4 regions of the Phytobacter sp. genome follow, and region 1 is predicted to be linked to each of the others. Evidence: predicted binding sites of a transcription regulator. Region 1 holds the regulator's gene; each other region holds the start of a gene.

Region 1 (4,215 bases):
GGTAAACCGGTGAAAGGACATGCCTCACAGATGCATTACGAACTGGAAAAAGATTTTGTGATCCTGACTGGCAATGCCTATCTGGAACAGCTTGATAGCAATATCAAAGGCGACAAAATCACCTATCTGGTTAAAGAGCAGAAAATGCAGGCGTTTAGTGAGAAAGGTAAACGTGTGACCACGGTTCTGGTACCGTCGCAACTGCAAGATAAGAGCAATACCCAGAACCCAGCCCCGGCGCAAAAAAAGAGTAACTAATTCGTTATGGCAACATTAACTGCAAAGAATCTCGCTAAGGCCTACAAAGGCCGTCGTGTCGTGGAAGACGTTAGCCTGACCGTCAATTCAGGTGAAATTGTTGGCCTGTTAGGCCCTAACGGCGCAGGGAAAACCACAACATTTTATATGGTTGTCGGTATTGTGCCGCGAGATGCAGGCAACATCATCATTGATGATGAAGATATCAGCCTGTTACCACTGCATGCTCGAGCACGCCGTGGCATTGGATACCTGCCTCAGGAAGCCTCCATTTTCCGTCGCCTTAGCGTCTTCGATAACCTAATGGCCGTTCTGCAAATTCGCGATGATCTGAGCGCTGAACAGCGAACAGACCGTGCGAATGAGCTGATGGAAGAGTTCCACATTGAACATCTTCGTGACAACCTGGGCCAGGCACTCTCCGGTGGTGAACGCCGCCGTGTAGAAATTGCCCGAGCATTAGCCGCTAACCCTAAATTTATCTTGCTTGATGAGCCGTTTGCAGGCGTCGATCCGATTTCCGTTATCGATATCAAACGTATCATTGAACATTTACGTGACAGCGGACTCGGTGTGTTGATTACCGACCATAACGTACGTGAAACGTTGGCGGTCTGTGAGCGCGCTTATATCGTGAGTCAGGGTCACTTAATTGCCCACGGTACTCCACAGCAAATCCTTGAAGACGAACACGTTAAGCGCGTATATCTTGGGGAAGACTTCAGACTCTGATAGGGTAGAGTTTATTGACGTGTTTAGTCGGAGAAGACTGCTCTGAATATGAAGCAAGGTTTGCAATTAAGGCTGAGCCAGCAGCTCGCCATGACGCCGCAGTTGCAGCAGGCTATTCGCCTGTTACAGCTGTCCACGTTGGAACTCCAGCAAGAACTCCAGCAAGCGCTGGAGAGTAACCCATTGCTGGAACAAACCGATCTTCATGAAGAAGTGGAAGCGCAGCAGTCCCAGGACAATGAGAACCTCGACACCGTAGACGCTCTTGAGCAAAAAGAGATGCCTGAGGAACTGCCGCTGGATGCCAGTTGGGATGAAATTTATACCGCAGGCACCCCCTCCGGCAGCAGCACCGATTATATCGACGACGAACTCCCTATTTATCAGGGCGAAACCACCCAGTCACTTCAGGATTACCTGATGTGGCAGGTTGAGTTAACGCCGTTCTCCGATACCGATCGGGCGATTGCCACCTCGATTGTGGATGCTGTAGACGATACCGGATACCTCACCGTCCCCCTGGAAGACATTCTGGAAAGCATGGGAGACGAAGAGATTGGGCTTGATGAAGTCGAAGCCGTGCTAAAGCGTATCCAGCGTTTCGATCCGGTAGGCGTTGCTGCAAAAGATCTGCGCGACTGCCTGCTGATCCAACTTTCTCAGTTCGCAAAAGAGACGCCCTGGCGTGAAGAGGCGCAGCTCATTATCAGCGATCATCTCGATCTACTTGCAAACCATGATTTCCGCACACTCATGCGCGTCACCCGTCTGAAAGAAGATGTGCTGAAAGAAGCGGTGAATCTGATCCAGTCGCTGGATCCTCGCCCGGGTCAATCGATCCAGACCGGCGAACCTGAGTATGTCATTCCTGATGTGCTGGTGCGCAAGCACAACGCCCGTTGGGTTGTTGAGCTGAATTCAGACAGTATCCCGCGTCTGCAAATTAACCAGCACTATGCTGCCATGTGCGGCGGAGCCCGTAACGATGCCGACAGCCAGTTTATTCGCAGTAATCTGCAGGACGCGAAGTGGCTGATTAAAAGCCTGGAAAGCCGTAACGACACGCTCTTACGCGTAAGCCGCTGTATTGTGGAGCAGCAGCAAGCCTTTTTCGAACAGGGAGAGGAGTTTATGAGACCGATGGTGCTGGCTGATATCGCCCAGGCCGTTGAGATGCATGAATCCACCATCTCTCGTGTCACCACTCAAAAATACCTTCACAGTCCGCGAGGCATTTTTGAGCTCAAGTATTTTTTCTCCAGCCACGTCAATACTGAAGGCGGTGGCGAAGCCTCGTCGACTGCTATACGTGCGCTGGTGAAAAAATTGATCGCCGCAGAAAACCCTGCGAAACCACTGAGTGACAGTAAACTGACGTCCATACTGTCCGATCAGGGGATTATGGTCGCGCGGCGAACCGTTGCAAAATATCGAGAGTCTTTATCCATTCCGCCGTCAAATCAGCGTAAACAGCTGGTCTGACCCAACCGATAAGGAAGACACTATGCAGCTTAACATCACAGGACAGAACGTCGAGATCACCGAGGCCCTGCGTGAATTTGTGAATGCCAAATTTGCGAAACTCGAACAATACTTCGAGAGGATTAATCAGGTCTATATTGTGTTGAAAGTGGAGAAAGTGACTCATACCTCGGATGCAACTTTGCATGTTAATGGTGGTGAAATTCACGCCAGTGCGGAAGGTCAGGATATGTATGCTGCTATCGACGGTTTAATTGATAAACTGGCGCGTCAACTGACGAAACATAAAGATAAACTGAAACAACACTAATTGTCCGGGCTGGCGTCTGGCGCGTACCACCCTACCGTAACCCGGTAGGGTGTTTGCACTGGCGACGCTTAGGTGAAATTATGATGAACAACGATTCCGCTCTACAATTGAGCAATGTCCTTAACCAGGAATGTACGCGTAGTGGTGTTCACTGCCAGAGCAAAAAACGTGCGCTGGAGATAATCAGTGAGCTCGCTGCAAAACAGCTAAGCCTGCCACCTCAGGTGGTTTTCGAGGCTATCCTTACGCGCGAGAAAATGGGCAGTACGGGCATTGGCAACGGGATAGCCATCCCGCACGGTAAACTCGAAGAAGATACCCTTCGGGCGGTCGGTGTGTTCGTGCAACTGGAAACACCGATTGCATTTGATGCTATTGATAACCAACCCGTCGATCTGCTGTTTGCTCTCCTGGTGCCAGCCGATCAAACCAAAACGCATTTGCATACCCTCTCGTTAGTGGCAAAACGTCTGGCGGATAAAACCATTTGTCGCCGCCTGCGCTCTGCACAAAGTGATGAAGAGCTGTACCAGATAATCACGCTGACAGAAGGCGAACAGGACGATGCGTAATGTATTAGTCGCCGTGTTATCCGGCGTTGCGAGGAGAAATGGCCCATGGTCCTGATGATCGTAAGTGGTCGTTCGGGTTCCGGTAAATCGGTCGCCCTGCGTGCACTGGAAGACATGGGATTTTACTGCGTTGATAACCTGCCGGTGGTACTGCTGCCTGAGCTGGCGAGAACGCTTGCCGACAGACAAACCTCTGCTGCCGTTAGTATTGACGTACGTAATATGCCAGAGTCGCCAGAAATCTTTGAGCAGGCCATGAACAACCTGCCGGATTATTTCTCGCCACAACTGCTGTTCCTGGACGCCGACCGCAACACCCTGATTCGTCGTTACAGCGACACGCGTCGCCTGCACCCGCTTTCCAGCAAAAACTTGTCTCTGGAAAGCGCCATCGATGAAGAGAGCAACCTGCTTGAACCGTTACGTTCTCGTGCCGACCTGATTGTCGACACGTCTGAAATGTCGGTGCATGAGCTGGCAGAAATGCTGCGTACCCGATTGCTCGGCAAACGCGAGCGCGAGTTGACCATGGTGTTCGAATCTTTCGGTTTCAAGCACGGTATTCCGATTGATGCCGATTACGTCTTTGACGTGCGCTTTTTGCCAAACCCGCACTGGGATCCCAAACTGCGCCCGATGACGGGTCTCGATAAGCCTGTTGCCGCCTTCCTCGACAGACACACCGAAGTTCACAACTTTATCTACCAGACGCGCAGCTATCTTGAGCTGTGGCTTCCTATGCTTGAAACCAACAACCGAAGCTATCTGACGGTCGCCATCGGTTGTACGGGCGGTAAGCACCGTTCCGTCTATGTTGCTGAACAACTTGCCGACTACTTCCGTTCACGCGGTAAAAACGTT
Region 2 (4,215 bases), 630 kb from region 1:
ACGCTTCGGGATGTGCCCGGCGTAAAAGCATTGCGTGATGCAACTCGTGGAGGTGTTAACGCTGTGGCTCACGAATTTGCGGCTTCCTGCGGGTTTGGCATTGAACTTAGCGAACGGGATCTGCCACTAAAGCAGGCGGTACGTGGCGTCTGCGAATTGTTGGGTCTGGAGGCGCTAAATTTTGCCAATGAGGGAAAACTGGTCATCGCCGTACAACGCCAGTCAGCCGAACGCGTGCTGGCTCAGTTGCGGACACACCCGCTCGGTCAGGATGCCGCAATCATTGGCGAAGTCGTTGAACGCAAAGGGGTACGGCTGGCGGGCTTATACGGTGTAAAACGCATTCTGGATCTCCCTCACGCCGAGCCTCTACCCCGTATTTGTTAATTTCGTGTCTGTGCGTGTGCGCTATAGTGCCAACGCATTTACGCGCAGCAGCAACAATAACCACCATAAGAAAGTGGTTATTGTTAGCATGATGCAAACCTGAGATAACATGCTTATTCTCACTATTCTGGAGGCGACATGGCCGTTTCAGCACGTAATCAACTGGTAGGTAAAGTCAGCGCGACCGCGCACGGCGCAGTCAATGATGAAATCGAATTAACCCTGGACGGCGGCGCGAAGCTGGTGGCGATTGTCACTTCCAGCAGCAAAGAGGCGCTGGGCCTGATTCCTGGAAAAGAAGCTATTGCCCTGATTAAAGCCCCCTGGGTGACGCTGGCAACCGAAGACTGTGGTCTGAAATTCTCCGCACGTAATCAATTTGCCGGTTCAGTGAGTGCGGTAAAAGAAGGTGCGGTGAACGCGACTGTACATGTGAAAACAGATGCCGGTTTTGAAGTCGTTGCGGTGATTACCAACGAAAGCTGCGAAGAACTGCAACTGACGGTAGGCAAACGCGTCACTGCTCTGATTAAAGCCTCCTCAATCCTTATCGCTACCCGCGCATAAGTTTGCCAGACGCCGTGCCCACCACGGCGTTCTATTTTTTTGGTCGGTACTTCTCTGGCAATTCAGGAACAGGACGACGATCATCAATCAGATGACGAATCGTCAGAATAGGGTGCCGCCACAGCATACGCGGTCCAGCCCAGCGCATAATCTGTTTCATTTCTTCCCGCTTTGCGGATTGATAACAATGCACCGGGCACTGCTTACAGGCCGGTTTTTCTTCGCCAAACACACACTTATCAAGCCGCTTATCGGCATAATCATTTAACGCCTGATAATGCGCGTCGTCTTCTACCGCCAGTGGATTTTGTTGCTGGTAGAGCAGAATCATTTTACGAATAGTCAGTTTTTCGCGGCTAATGCGTTTGCCAGTCATTATTCCACCCCTTAAAGATGCATAAATTTTACACCTTTATATAGATCGGGAAAAAGGCTTTATTTTGCCCTCAGCGCTTACTGGTGCAGCTCGCTTTACACTTGCACCCTCACCACACCTTTTCAGCCCATTTCACGCCATGTTGGTGCGTACTTACTGATGCTTTTCCTCAAAATGGTGCGAGTCGGCTGGTTAAATCCTGAAAAGCCAGGCCCCTGGTGCGCTGGCATGGTTTCTGCATTTTGACTCTATCTTCATCAAACGGAATGCAGGGGATGACAATGATAAAAATGACGCTTCCGACCGCGCCTTACTACGATGAGATGCTCACCGTAGATGGCACGCAACGCCAGCACTATGACGCCTGGTGGCACTGGCTGCAAAAAACCGATCAGCACGCTATCCGCCAGAAGAAAGAACAGGCCGAACTGCTTTTTCATAGAGTGGGCATTACGTTTAACGTGTATGGGGAAGAGGGTGGAACGGAGCGCCTAATCCCTTTTGACAGCGTTCCCCGCATTATCCCGGCTCATGAATGGCGCATGCTTGATCTAGGTATCCGCCAGCGAGTCAAAGCCCTTAACGCATTTCTCTATGATATCTATCACCAGCAGCACATCCTCAACGCCGGGATCATCCCACGTGAGCAAGTACTCGCTAATGAGCAATATCAGCCCTGTATGCAGGGGGTTGATCTGCATAACAACATTTACGCGCATATTACGGGCATTGATATGGTGCGGGACAGCGACGGTCGCTACTACGTACTGGAGGACAATCTGCGCACCCCTTCCGGCGTCTCTTACATGCTGGAAAACCGCAAGATGATGATGCGTCTCTACCCTGACCTGTTCGCCAGCTCGCATATTGCCCCGGTCGAGCGATATCCCAGTTATCTGCTGCAAACCCTGCGCGAAAGTACCTGGGTAGACGACCCTTGCGTGGTTGTGCTGACGCCAGGCCGCTTTAACAGTGCCTATTTTGAACATAGCTTCCTTGCCCAACAGATGGGGGTAGAACTGGTTGAAAGCGCCGATCTGTTCGTGAAAGAAGGTGGCGTGTACATGCGCACCACCGAAGGGCCATGTCGGGTGGATGTGATTTACCGCCGCCTTGATGATGCCTTCCTCGATCCGCTGGCATTTCGTGCAGACTCCATGCTGGGCGTACCCGGGCTGCTGTCCGTCTATCGCGCGGGAGGTGTCGTGCTGGCAAACGCTATCGGCACCGGTGTGGCGGATGATAAATCCATCTACCCTTATGTACCGGAAATGATCCGTTTTTATCTCTCAGAAGAACCTATCCTGGGCAATATCCCGACCTGGCAGTGCCGCAAGCCGGAAGATTTACGCTATGTGTTGACTCATCTCAACGAGATGGTGGTGAAAGAGGTTCACGGTGCAGGCGGTTACGGCATGTTGGTAGGTCCTCGTTCAAGCCAGGCGCAAATTGAGGATTTCCGTCAGCGCCTGCTCGCCAACCCAGGTAACTACATTGCGCAAAACACGTTGGCCCTCTCAACTTGCCCGACCTTTGTGGAAGAAGGCCTGGCTCCACGGCATATCGATCTGCGGCCGTTTGCTCTGTTCGGCGAAGAGATAAGACTGGTTCCGGGCGGCCTCACACGCGTTGCTCTGACCGAAGGTTCGCTGGTCGTGAACTCATCACAAGGGGGTGGCACGAAAGACACCTGGGTCATGGAGGAGGATGAATAATGTTAAGTCGCACAGCCAGTGAACTGTACTGGATGGCCCGTTATCTGGAACGGGCCGAGAGTTTTGCCCGTGTCCTCGACGTGACCTATAAATTGTCGATGATGCCGCGCCATAGTCAGCAACAGCATGATTTATCCCTGCCCCTTAATCTGACCTTCGGGCATGCGCTGTTTCAGGAACGCTATGCCCGATTCAGCATGAATAATCTGCTCAATTTCTTTGCACTCGACAGCAACAATCCCAGCAGTATTTTTAGCTGCATTGAGATGGCCTGGAATAATGCCCATGCCGTGCGCGGCAGTCTCTCTTCAGAGGTGTGGGAGTGCATCAACACCACACGCATTGATATTCGCAATCTGCGTCAGACCGGTGTCGATAAAATTGGCATTGATGCCTTTTTTGACTGGGTCAAAGAGCGTGCACATCTGTTTCGCGGAGCCATGTTCGGTACCCTGTTACGTAACGATGCCCAATGTTTTATCCGTATTGGTACGCTGATTGAACGCGCCTTCGCCACCGCCCAGTTGTTGGCGCTCAAAGACCAGCAGTTGAGCAACGATCCCGATCCAGTGCGGGAGTATTACCGCCTCGACACGCTGCTCCGTGCGGTCAGCGCCCGCGAGGCCTACCACAGCATTTATCGTCAGCCGATGAGTCGGGAAACCGTGACCGAGCTGCTGGTGTTTCGTAATGACGTACCACGTTCCCTGCACGCCTGCGTGGAGGATTTAGTACAGCAACTGGAGATGATTGGCAGCGAGCGGGCCCGCGTGCCCTTGCGACTCGCCCATCTGCTGCACGTAGAACTACGTTTCGGCTCCCTCGACAATGTACTGGCCGAAGATGTTCAGGCCTGGTTGAACCGTTTTCTGACTAAAATTAACGAGCTGGCAGATAGCATCCGCCAGACCTATCTGGAGGCGCTATGAAACTGACCATTAATCATCTGACCCACTACCAGTACGATGAAGAAGTGAAATTCAGCACCCAGTATTTGCGTCTCACTCCGCAAACCTCTGCCCGCCAAAAAATAAAAGAGTGGACGCTGGTTCTTCCTGCATCCGCCGTTGCTACGACCGACGCTTACGGCAATCTAATGCACGTCCTGACACTGGACAGCCCACATCAGGAAATTGTGATTCATGCTCAAGGCGTGGTAGAGATCGCCGA
Region 3 (4,215 bases), 650 kb from region 1:
GCCCGTTCACATCCGGCGGGTGCACTGGGCGCACGTTTGCTCAACCGGGTTCATCACCTGATGCGCAAAGAAGATGTACCGCACGTGCGCATTGATGCAACCGTGATGGATGCGATGCTGGAGCTGAGCCGCACCGGGCTGGGCATGGTCGCCATCTGCGATGATGCCGACCAGATAAAAGGCATTTTCTCCGATGGCGATTTACGTCGTTGGCTGGTTGCCGGGGGTATCCTGGCCGCTCCGGTGACGGAAGCGATGACCAAAGGTGGCATTACCCTGAATGCGGAAAGCCGCGCCATCGATGCTAAAGAGACACTGATGAAGCGCAAAATTGCCGCCGCGCCGGTCGTTGACGACAGCGGAAAACTGGTGGGTGCCATCAACCTGCAGGCGTTTTACCAGGCCGGGATTATCTAACCCTTCAGCCCCAGACGTTTCGCCAGCCGGTGCAGGTTGGCGACGTCCATTTCCAGTACCCGCGCACTCGCCGCCCAGTTCCGCTGATTTTGCACCAGCACCTGGCTGATAATGTCACGCTGAAAGGCATCCGTCGCTTCACGCAGGTTCGGCGTTTCCGGCAACGTTTTGACTGCCGCCGCCGTCACCAGCTCCGGCTCGTCGCTGAAGGCGAAATGCTGCATGTCCAGCACCACCTCATCACTGCTGCGCGTTCCGCGCGCCAGCACAATCGCACGATGAATCGCATGCTCCAGCTCACGCACGTTCCCCGGCCAGCGGTACGCCAGCAAATGCGCCCGCGCCCGTGGGCTGAGCACAACACGCCCCAGCCCCAGACGCAGCCGAACCTGCTCGCAGAAATAACCCGCCAGCAGCACTACATCTTCACCCCGCTCGCGAAGCGGTGGCACGAACAACGGGAACACGCTCAGGCGATGGAAGAGATCGGCGCGAAAACGCCCTTCGAGCACCTCTTCGCGCAGGTCGCGGTTGGTCGCCGCCAGTACACGCACGTCCACCCGCAGGCTACGGTCATCCCCGACGCGCTGAATATCGCCATACTGCAACACGCGCAGCAGCTTGGCCTGCAAGGCCAGCGACAGCTCGCCAATCTCGTCGAGAAACAGCGTGCCCTTGTCGGCCATTTCAAATTTACCGCTGCGGTGGCTGATGGCCCCGGTAAACGCCCCCTTCACGTGACCAAAGAGTTCACTTTCTGCCACGCTTTCGGGAAGTGCTGCACAGTTAAGGTAAACCAGCGCATCGGCGGCTCGCGGCGAGTTTTCATGAATCGCCTTAGCCACCAGCTCTTTACCGGTACCGGTCTCCCCGCTAATCAGCACGTTCAGGTCAGACGCAGCAACAATCTCAATCTCTTTTTTCAGTTGGGTCATGCCGTCGGAAAGCCCGATCATCTCCGTATGGGCGACCTGTTCAAACGCCGCCGGAAGACCGGGGGCCATGTTCTGGCTCTCAAGCTGCTCAATCAGCAGCGCATTATTGAGTGCTCCTGCCGCCAGCGCGGCAATCAGCCGTAGCTCTTCATCGCTGAAACTGTCGAACTGATCGGGCTCCATCCCATCGAGCGTCAGCGCACCGATCAGACTCTGCCCGGCGAACAGCGGCAGACCCACGCAGGCATGTACCTTCAGGCTCTCCTGACCGGGGATCAGACCGTCATAGGGGTCAGGCAGAGAACTGTCTGCCGGAAAGCGCACCACATCCCCGGCGCGGGCGATGGCCTCAAGCCGTGGGTGACCTTCAAGGGTGAAGCGGCGCCCCAGTACGTCCTGCGCCAGCCCGTCGATTGCCAGCGGAATAAACTGCCGTGACTCATAGCGCAGCAACGCCGACGCATCGCACTCCAGCACCTGACGCAGCGTGGTAATCAAACGCTGAAAACGGTCCGCATGACCAATCCCGCTCTGCAATTCAATGGCGATCCCCGCCAGCACATCGACTGAAAAACTCATCTTCGCCTCACTGTCAATTTGACAATGCATAGTGTCATATTGACCATAAAATAAATAGTCATTATGACTACCTCTGTCGGGTTATGAAAAATAAAAACAATAAATATCAACAAGATAAAAACTGGCACGCATCTTGATATAGCTAAGACAACTTATTTCATTCCGAACAGGTAATCAAAATGACTATTCATGTAAAAAATAACATTCACTGGGTTGGCCAACGTGACTGGGAAGTACGCGACTTTCATGGCACCGAGTACAAGACGCTGCGCGGCAGCAGCTACAACAGTTATTTGATCCGTGAAGGGAAAAACGTCCTCATCGACACCGTCGATCATAAATTCAGCCGTGAGTTCGTGCAGAACCTGCGCGCTGAGATCGATCTGAACAGCATCGACTACATCATTATTAACCATGCGGAAGAAGATCACGCGGGCGCCTTAACCGAGCTGATGTCTTACATCCCGAATACCCCGATCTACTGCACCACCAATGCCATCGACTCCATTAACGGCCATCACCATCATCCGGAGTGGAACTTCCATACCGTGAAAACCGGTGATTCACTGGATATCGGCAACGGCAAGCAGCTGATCTTTGTTGAAACCCCAATGCTGCACTGGCCAGACAGCATGATGACCTACATGACCGGCGACGCGGTGCTGTTCAGTAATGACGCCTTCGGTCAGCACTACTGCGACGAACGCCTGTTTAATGATGAAGTGGATCAGACTGAACTGTTCGAGCAGTGCCAGCGTTACTACGCCAACATCCTGACCCCGTTCAGCCGCCTGGTGACGCCAAAAATCACCGAAATCCTCGGCTTCAACCTGCCGGTAGACATGATTGCCACCTCTCACGGCGTGGTGTGGCGTGAAAACCCAACTCAGATTGTTGAGCTGTACCTGAAATGGGCGGCGGATTACCAGGAAGACCGCATCACCATTTTCTACGACACCATGTCCAACAACACCCGCATGATGGCGGATGCGATTGCCCAGGGCATCAATGAAGTTGACCCGAACGTGGCGGTGAAAATCTTCAACGTGGCGCGTAGCGACAAAAACGACATCCTGACCAACGTCTTCCGCTCTAAAGGCGTGCTGGTCGGCACTTCCACCATGAACAACGTGATGATGCCGAAAATCGCCGGGCTGGTAGAAGAGATGACCGGTCTGCGTTTTCGTAATAAACGCGCCAGCGCCTTTGGTTCTCACGGCTGGAGCGGCGGTGCTGTAGACCGCCTGTCCACTCGTCTGCAGGATGCCGGCTTTGAGATGTCCCTGAGCCTGAAAGCCAAATGGCGCCCGGATTTTGATGCACTGGAAGTCTGCCGCGAGCACGGTCGCGAAATTGCCCGTCAGTGGGCGCTCGCTCCGTTGCCGAGCCCGGTAAAAACCGCGCCAGTTGAGGAATCTGCGTGTACCTGTGCCGCCAAAGCCGCCGCTGACCTCGGTCCTTGCATGCAGTGCAGCGTCTGCCAGTGGATTTATGACCCGGCTACCGGTGAACCAATGCAGGATGTGGCACCTGGCACCCCGTGGAGTGAGGTCCCGGACAACTTCCTGTGCCCGGAATGTTCTCTCGGTAAAGACGTTTTCGACGCCCTGGCAACGGAGGCCGTATGAACGCAGGCATTGTGATTATCGGGTCGGGCTTTGCGGCCCGACAACTGGTAAAAAATATCCGTAAACAGGATGCCACCGTCCCCCTGACGCTTATCGCCAGCGACAGCATGGACGAATACAACAAGCCGGATCTGAGCCATGTGCTGAGTCTCGGTCAAATGGCAAGCCACCTCACCCGCCAGTCGGCGGGGGAGTTTGCCGAGCAGTTCAATCTGCGCCTCTTCCCGCACACCCGCATCACGTCAATGGACGTGCAGGCGAAAGTGGCGAAAAGCGCCGACAACAGCTGGCAGTACGACAAGCTGGTATTGGCCACCGGGGCACGAGCATTTGTGCCCCCGGTCGCAGGCAGTGAAATGATGTTTACCCTCAACAGTCAGCAGGAGTATCAGGCCTGCGAAACCCAACTTCGGGATGCAAACCGGGTGCTGATTGTCGGCGGCGGGTTGATCGGGACTGAACTGGCGATGGATTTTCGCCGGGCGGGTAAACAGGTCATTCTGGTCGATAACGCGGCGAGTATTCTCTCGTCGCTGATGCCGCCGGAAGTGAGCAGCCGCTTACAGCACTGCCTTTCTAAAATGGGCGTTCGTGTGCTGCTCAACACCCGTCTCGATGAGTTAAGCAAAACCCCATCGGGCATTACGGCAAGCTTT
Region 4 (4,215 bases), on a different contig from region 1:
TCAGGTAACCGTTGCGCCGTTAACGACAGAATATGTGAGCGACCATCAATCACGAGTGTCACTTCGTTATCCGTAAATCCCTGCCCGGCATTAAGGCTTTCACGCATCAGGACGATGTTGAGTGAAAAATAGCTCAGCAGTTCCGGCAACGGCGTGCCGAATAATTTACGCGAACTTTGCGCCAGTAGCTGTTGTGCGGCCGGATTGGCGTAATGCACCGCCAGCTCATCATCAACCAGCAAGATACTGTTGATTAAAGAATTGAGGATCTGCCCAGCATCGGGCAACGAGCCACTCGCCATCTAGCAGTCTCCCAGGATTGCACTATTTTAGTGCAGTATAGCGTTTTATGGGTAAAAAAGGCCGGCATTCAGGTTGTTGGCGGAGAAAAAAGCCCATCCGAAGATGGGCTGAAAGTTTCCACGGCAACAATAAAACGACTTATTAAACGCTGTAGTACAGCTCGAACTCTACCGGGTGCGGAGTCATGCGTACGCGGTCGTTTTCTTCGATACGCAGTGCGATGTAAGCATCGATAGCGTCGTCGGTGAATACGCCACCCGCAGTCAGGAACTCGCGGTCTTCGTTCAGAGCGTTCAGTGCTTCTTCCAGAGAACCAGCAACCTGTGGGATCTCTTTCGCTTCTTCCGGTGGCAGGTCATACAGGTTTTTGTCCATGGCTTCGCCCGGGTGGATTTTGTTCTTGATACCATCAAGACCAGCCATCAGCAGCGCTGCGAAGCACAGGTACGGGTTGGCAGCTGGGTCCGGGAAGCGCACTTCGATACGACGTGCTTTCGGGGACGCAACCACTGGAATACGGATGGATGCAGAACGGTTACGCGCAGAGTAAGCCAGCATAACCGGTGCTTCGTAACCCGGGACCAGACGCTTGTAGGAGTTGGTGGTCGGGTTAGCCAGGGCGTTGATTGCTTTAGCGTGTTTAATAACACCGCCGATGTAGAACAGCGCCTGCTCAGACAGACCCGCATATTTGTCGCCAGAGAACAGGTTTACGCCATTCTTGGACAGAGACATGTGGCAGTGCATACCGGAACCGTTATCACCGAACATCGGTTTCGGCATAAAGGTTGCGGTTTTACCGAAGCGGTGAGCAACGTTGTGAACCACATATTTGTAGATCTGAATTTCGTCCGCTTTCTTGGTCATAGTGTTGAAGCGGGTAGCGATTTCGTTCTGACCAGCAGTTGCCACTTCGTGGTGATGCGCTTCAACAACAAGGCCCATCTCTTCCATGATCAGACACATGGTAGAACGGATGTCCTGTGAAGAATCGACCGGAGGAACCGGGAAGTAACCGCCTTTCACGCCAGGACGGTGGCCTTTGTTGCCGCCTTCGTATTTGGTGGAGGAGTTCCATGCGCCTTCGATATCATCGATAGCAACGTGGGAACCGGAGATGGACGCACCAAAACGGATATCGTCGAACAGGAAGAATTCTGGCTCTGGCCCGAACAGAACGGTGTCAGCAAGACCCGTAGAACGCAGGTATTCTTCAGCGCGTTTAGCGATAGAACGTGGGTCACGATCGTAGCCCTGCAGGGTACCTGGTTCCAGGATGTCGCAGCGGATGATCAGAGTCGGTTCTTCGTAGAACGGGTCAATGAGAGCGGTAGATGCGTCCGGCATCAGAACCATGTCAGATTCGTTAATGCCTTTCCAGCCACCAATCGAGGAGCCGTCAAACATTTTGCCTTCTTCAAAGAATTCGGCATTAACCTGATGAGCCGGAATGGTGACGTGCTGTTCTTTACCTTTGGTATCGGTGAAGCGCAAATCAACAAATTTCACTTCGTGCTCATTCAGCATCGTCAATACGTGTTCAGCGGACATACTTAAACTCTCCCGGATTTATCATTGTCGTCGTGGTAACGAGGTCTGCAAATACTGCGTCAATCTGGCGTTGTTGCCATAAATTTTATAAAGCGAAATCTATGCCAACTTTTAAATGTCACTAAAAAGGCGCTATTATGCGCACCATAGTGCAAACGGGCTGCACCATGATGGTTATATTGCACCAGTATAGTGCCTTGGTGTGAACATTGAGCACCATGTTGGTGCAATTTTCATTAAAGTGCCCCTGTTTCGCTTCGTGAAAGTGATCACAAAGCATCTCTGCAATACTTGTTTGCGGAGGATGTTTGTGATCCTGTTTTGTAGTGCGATTAATCCGTGTACAATAACGCGCTATTTCTAAATGCCTGAGGCAAAGTTGTGATCGAAAATCTGCGTAATATCGCCATCATCGCGCACGTTGACCATGGTAAAACTACCCTGGTTGATAAGCTGCTGCAGCAATCTGGTACCTTCAGTAACGAACGTGCTGAAGCCACCGAACGCGTGATGGACTCCAATGATTTGGAGAAAGAGCGTGGGATTACCATCCTCGCTAAAAACACCGCTATCAAATGGAATGACTACCGTATCAACATCGTTGATACCCCGGGTCACGCCGACTTCGGTGGTGAAGTTGAACGTGTAATGTCCATGGTAGACTCCGTACTGCTGGTTGTTGACGCAATGGATGGCCCAATGCCGCAGACTCGCTTCGTAACCAAAAAGGCATTTGCCCATGGTTTGAAGCCAATCGTGGTTATCAACAAAGTTGACCGTCCTGGCGCGCGTCCTGACTGGGTTGTCGATCAGGTATTTGACCTGTTCGTAAACCTGGATGCGACCGACGAGCAGCTCGATTTCCCAATCATCTATGCATCCGCATTGATGGGTATCGCTGGTAACGATCACAATGAGATGGCGGAAGACATGACCCCGCTGTACCAGGCGATTGTTGACCACGTACCAGCGCCGAACGTTGACCTGGATGGTCCGTTCCAGATGCAGATCTCTCAGCTCGACTACAACAACTACGTTGGTGTTATCGGCATCGGTCGTATCAAGCGCGGTAAAGTTAAACCTAACCAGCAGATCACTCTGATCGACAGCGAAGGTAAAACGCGTAACGGTAAAGTCGGTAAGGTACTGACTCACCTCGGTCTGGAACGTATTGAGTCCACCGAAGCCGAAGCGGGCGACATCATCGCTATCACCGGTCTGGGCGAACTGAACATTTCCGATACGCTTTGCGATACGCAGAACGTAGAAGCTCTGCCGGCACTGTCCGTCGATGAGCCGACCGTAACCATGTTCTTCAACGTCAACACCTCTCCGTTCTGTGGTAAAGAAGGTAAGTTCGTTACTTCTCGTCAGATCCTTGAGCGTCTGAACAAAGAACTGGTACACAACGTTGCACTGCGCGTTGAAGAAACCGAAGACTCCGATGCGTTCCGCGTATCCGGTCGTGGTGAGTTGCACCTGTCTGTTCTTATCGAAAACATGCGTCGTGAAGGCTTCGAACTGGCTGTGTCCCGTCCGAAAGTAATCAACCGCTTGATTGACGGCCGCATGCAAGAGCCGTTCGAGAACGTGACGCTGGATATCGAAGAACAGCACCAGGGTTCTGTGATGCAGGCTATGGGTGAGCGTAAGGGCGATGTCAAAGACATGATCCCTGATGGCAAAGGCCGTATCCGTCTGGACTACCTGATCCCTGCACGTGGCCTGATCGGCTTCCGTACTGAGTTCATGACCATGACCTCCGGTACCGGTCTGCTGTACTCCACCTTCAGCCACTACGACGACGTGCGTCCGGGCGAAATCGGCCAGCGTAACAACGGCGTGCTGATCTCCAACGGCCAGGGTAAAGCAGTTGCGTTTGCACTGTTCAGCCTGCAGGACCGCGGTAAGCTGTTCCTGGGTCACGGTGCAGAAGTTTATGAAGGCCAGATCATCGGTATTCACAGCCGTTCTAACGACCTGACTGTAAACTGCCTGACCGGTAAGAAACTGACCAACATGCGTGCGTCTGGTACAGACGAAGCAACGGTTCTGGTTCCACCGATCAAGATGACTCTGGAACAGGCTCTGGAGTTTATCGATGACGACGAACTGGTAGAAGTTACCCCTACCTCCGTGCGTATTCGTAAACGCCACCTGACCGAAAACGACCGCAAACGCGCTGGTCGTGGACCGAAAGAAGCGTAAGCAACGCGGTCTGATGTGTGAAACCCCGGAAGAGTGAAAACTCGCCGGGGTTTTTTATTAGTCCATTAGTTAATTTTTTATGATTAATAGTGATCACGAGCACTTACTTTTACAGAAATTTGTTTAGGATGGCGTTATCTCTGCCGTATTTTA

The links. The regulator sigma-54, encoded in region 1, starts transcription at its own class of promoters, with help from an activator protein. The targets are predictions, from matches to a motif close to GTTGGCACANNTTTCGCTNT.
Region 2: AC5JPW_RS21175 (circularly permuted type 2 ATP-grasp protein) is a predicted target of sigma-54. The motif match lies at 1,553-1,572, and genes of this name have one in related genera.
Region 3: norV (anaerobic nitric oxide reductase flavorubredoxin) is a predicted target of sigma-54. The motif match lies at 2,052-2,071, and genes of this name have one in related genera.
Region 4: glnA (glutamate--ammonia ligase) is a predicted target of sigma-54. The motif match lies at 1,944-1,963, and genes of this name have one in related genera.

What each region holds. Positions count from the first base shown of each region.
Region 1 covers NZ_JCACPZ010000008.1:1,324,125-1,328,339, forward strand. The annotation lists gene lptA (lipopolysaccharide ABC transporter substrate-binding protein LptA) at 1-258, shown strand, start outside; gene lptB (LPS export ABC transporter ATP-binding protein) at 265-990, shown strand; gene rpoN (RNA polymerase factor sigma-54) at 1,039-2,472, shown strand; gene hpf (ribosome hibernation promoting factor) at 2,495-2,782, shown strand; gene ptsN (PTS IIA-like nitrogen regulatory protein PtsN) at 2,863-3,354, shown strand; gene rapZ (RNase adapter RapZ) at 3,400-4,215, shown strand, end outside.
Region 2 covers NZ_JCACPZ010000008.1:696,196-700,410, forward strand. The annotation lists gene hypE (hydrogenase expression/formation protein HypE) at 1-387, shown strand, start outside; gene AC5JPW_RS21165 (TOBE domain-containing protein) at 526-954, shown strand; gene AC5JPW_RS21170 (nitrous oxide-stimulated promoter family protein) at 986-1,330, opposite strand; gene AC5JPW_RS21175 (circularly permuted type 2 ATP-grasp protein) at 1,612-3,045, shown strand; gene AC5JPW_RS21180 (alpha-E domain-containing protein) at 3,045-3,974, shown strand; gene AC5JPW_RS21185 (transglutaminase family protein) at 3,971-4,215, shown strand, end outside.
Region 3 covers NZ_JCACPZ010000008.1:677,665-681,879, forward strand. The annotation lists gene gutQ (arabinose-5-phosphate isomerase GutQ) at 1-417, shown strand, start outside; gene norR (nitric oxide reductase transcriptional regulator NorR) at 414-1,931, opposite strand; gene norV (anaerobic nitric oxide reductase flavorubredoxin) at 2,111-3,559, shown strand; gene norW (NADH:flavorubredoxin reductase NorW) at 3,556-4,215, shown strand, end outside.
Region 4 covers NZ_JCACPZ010000002.1:118,174-122,388, reverse strand. The annotation lists gene glnL (nitrogen regulation protein NR(II)) at 1-302, opposite strand, end outside; gene glnA (glutamate--ammonia ligase) at 445-1,854, opposite strand; gene typA (ribosome-dependent GTPase TypA) at 2,236-4,062, shown strand.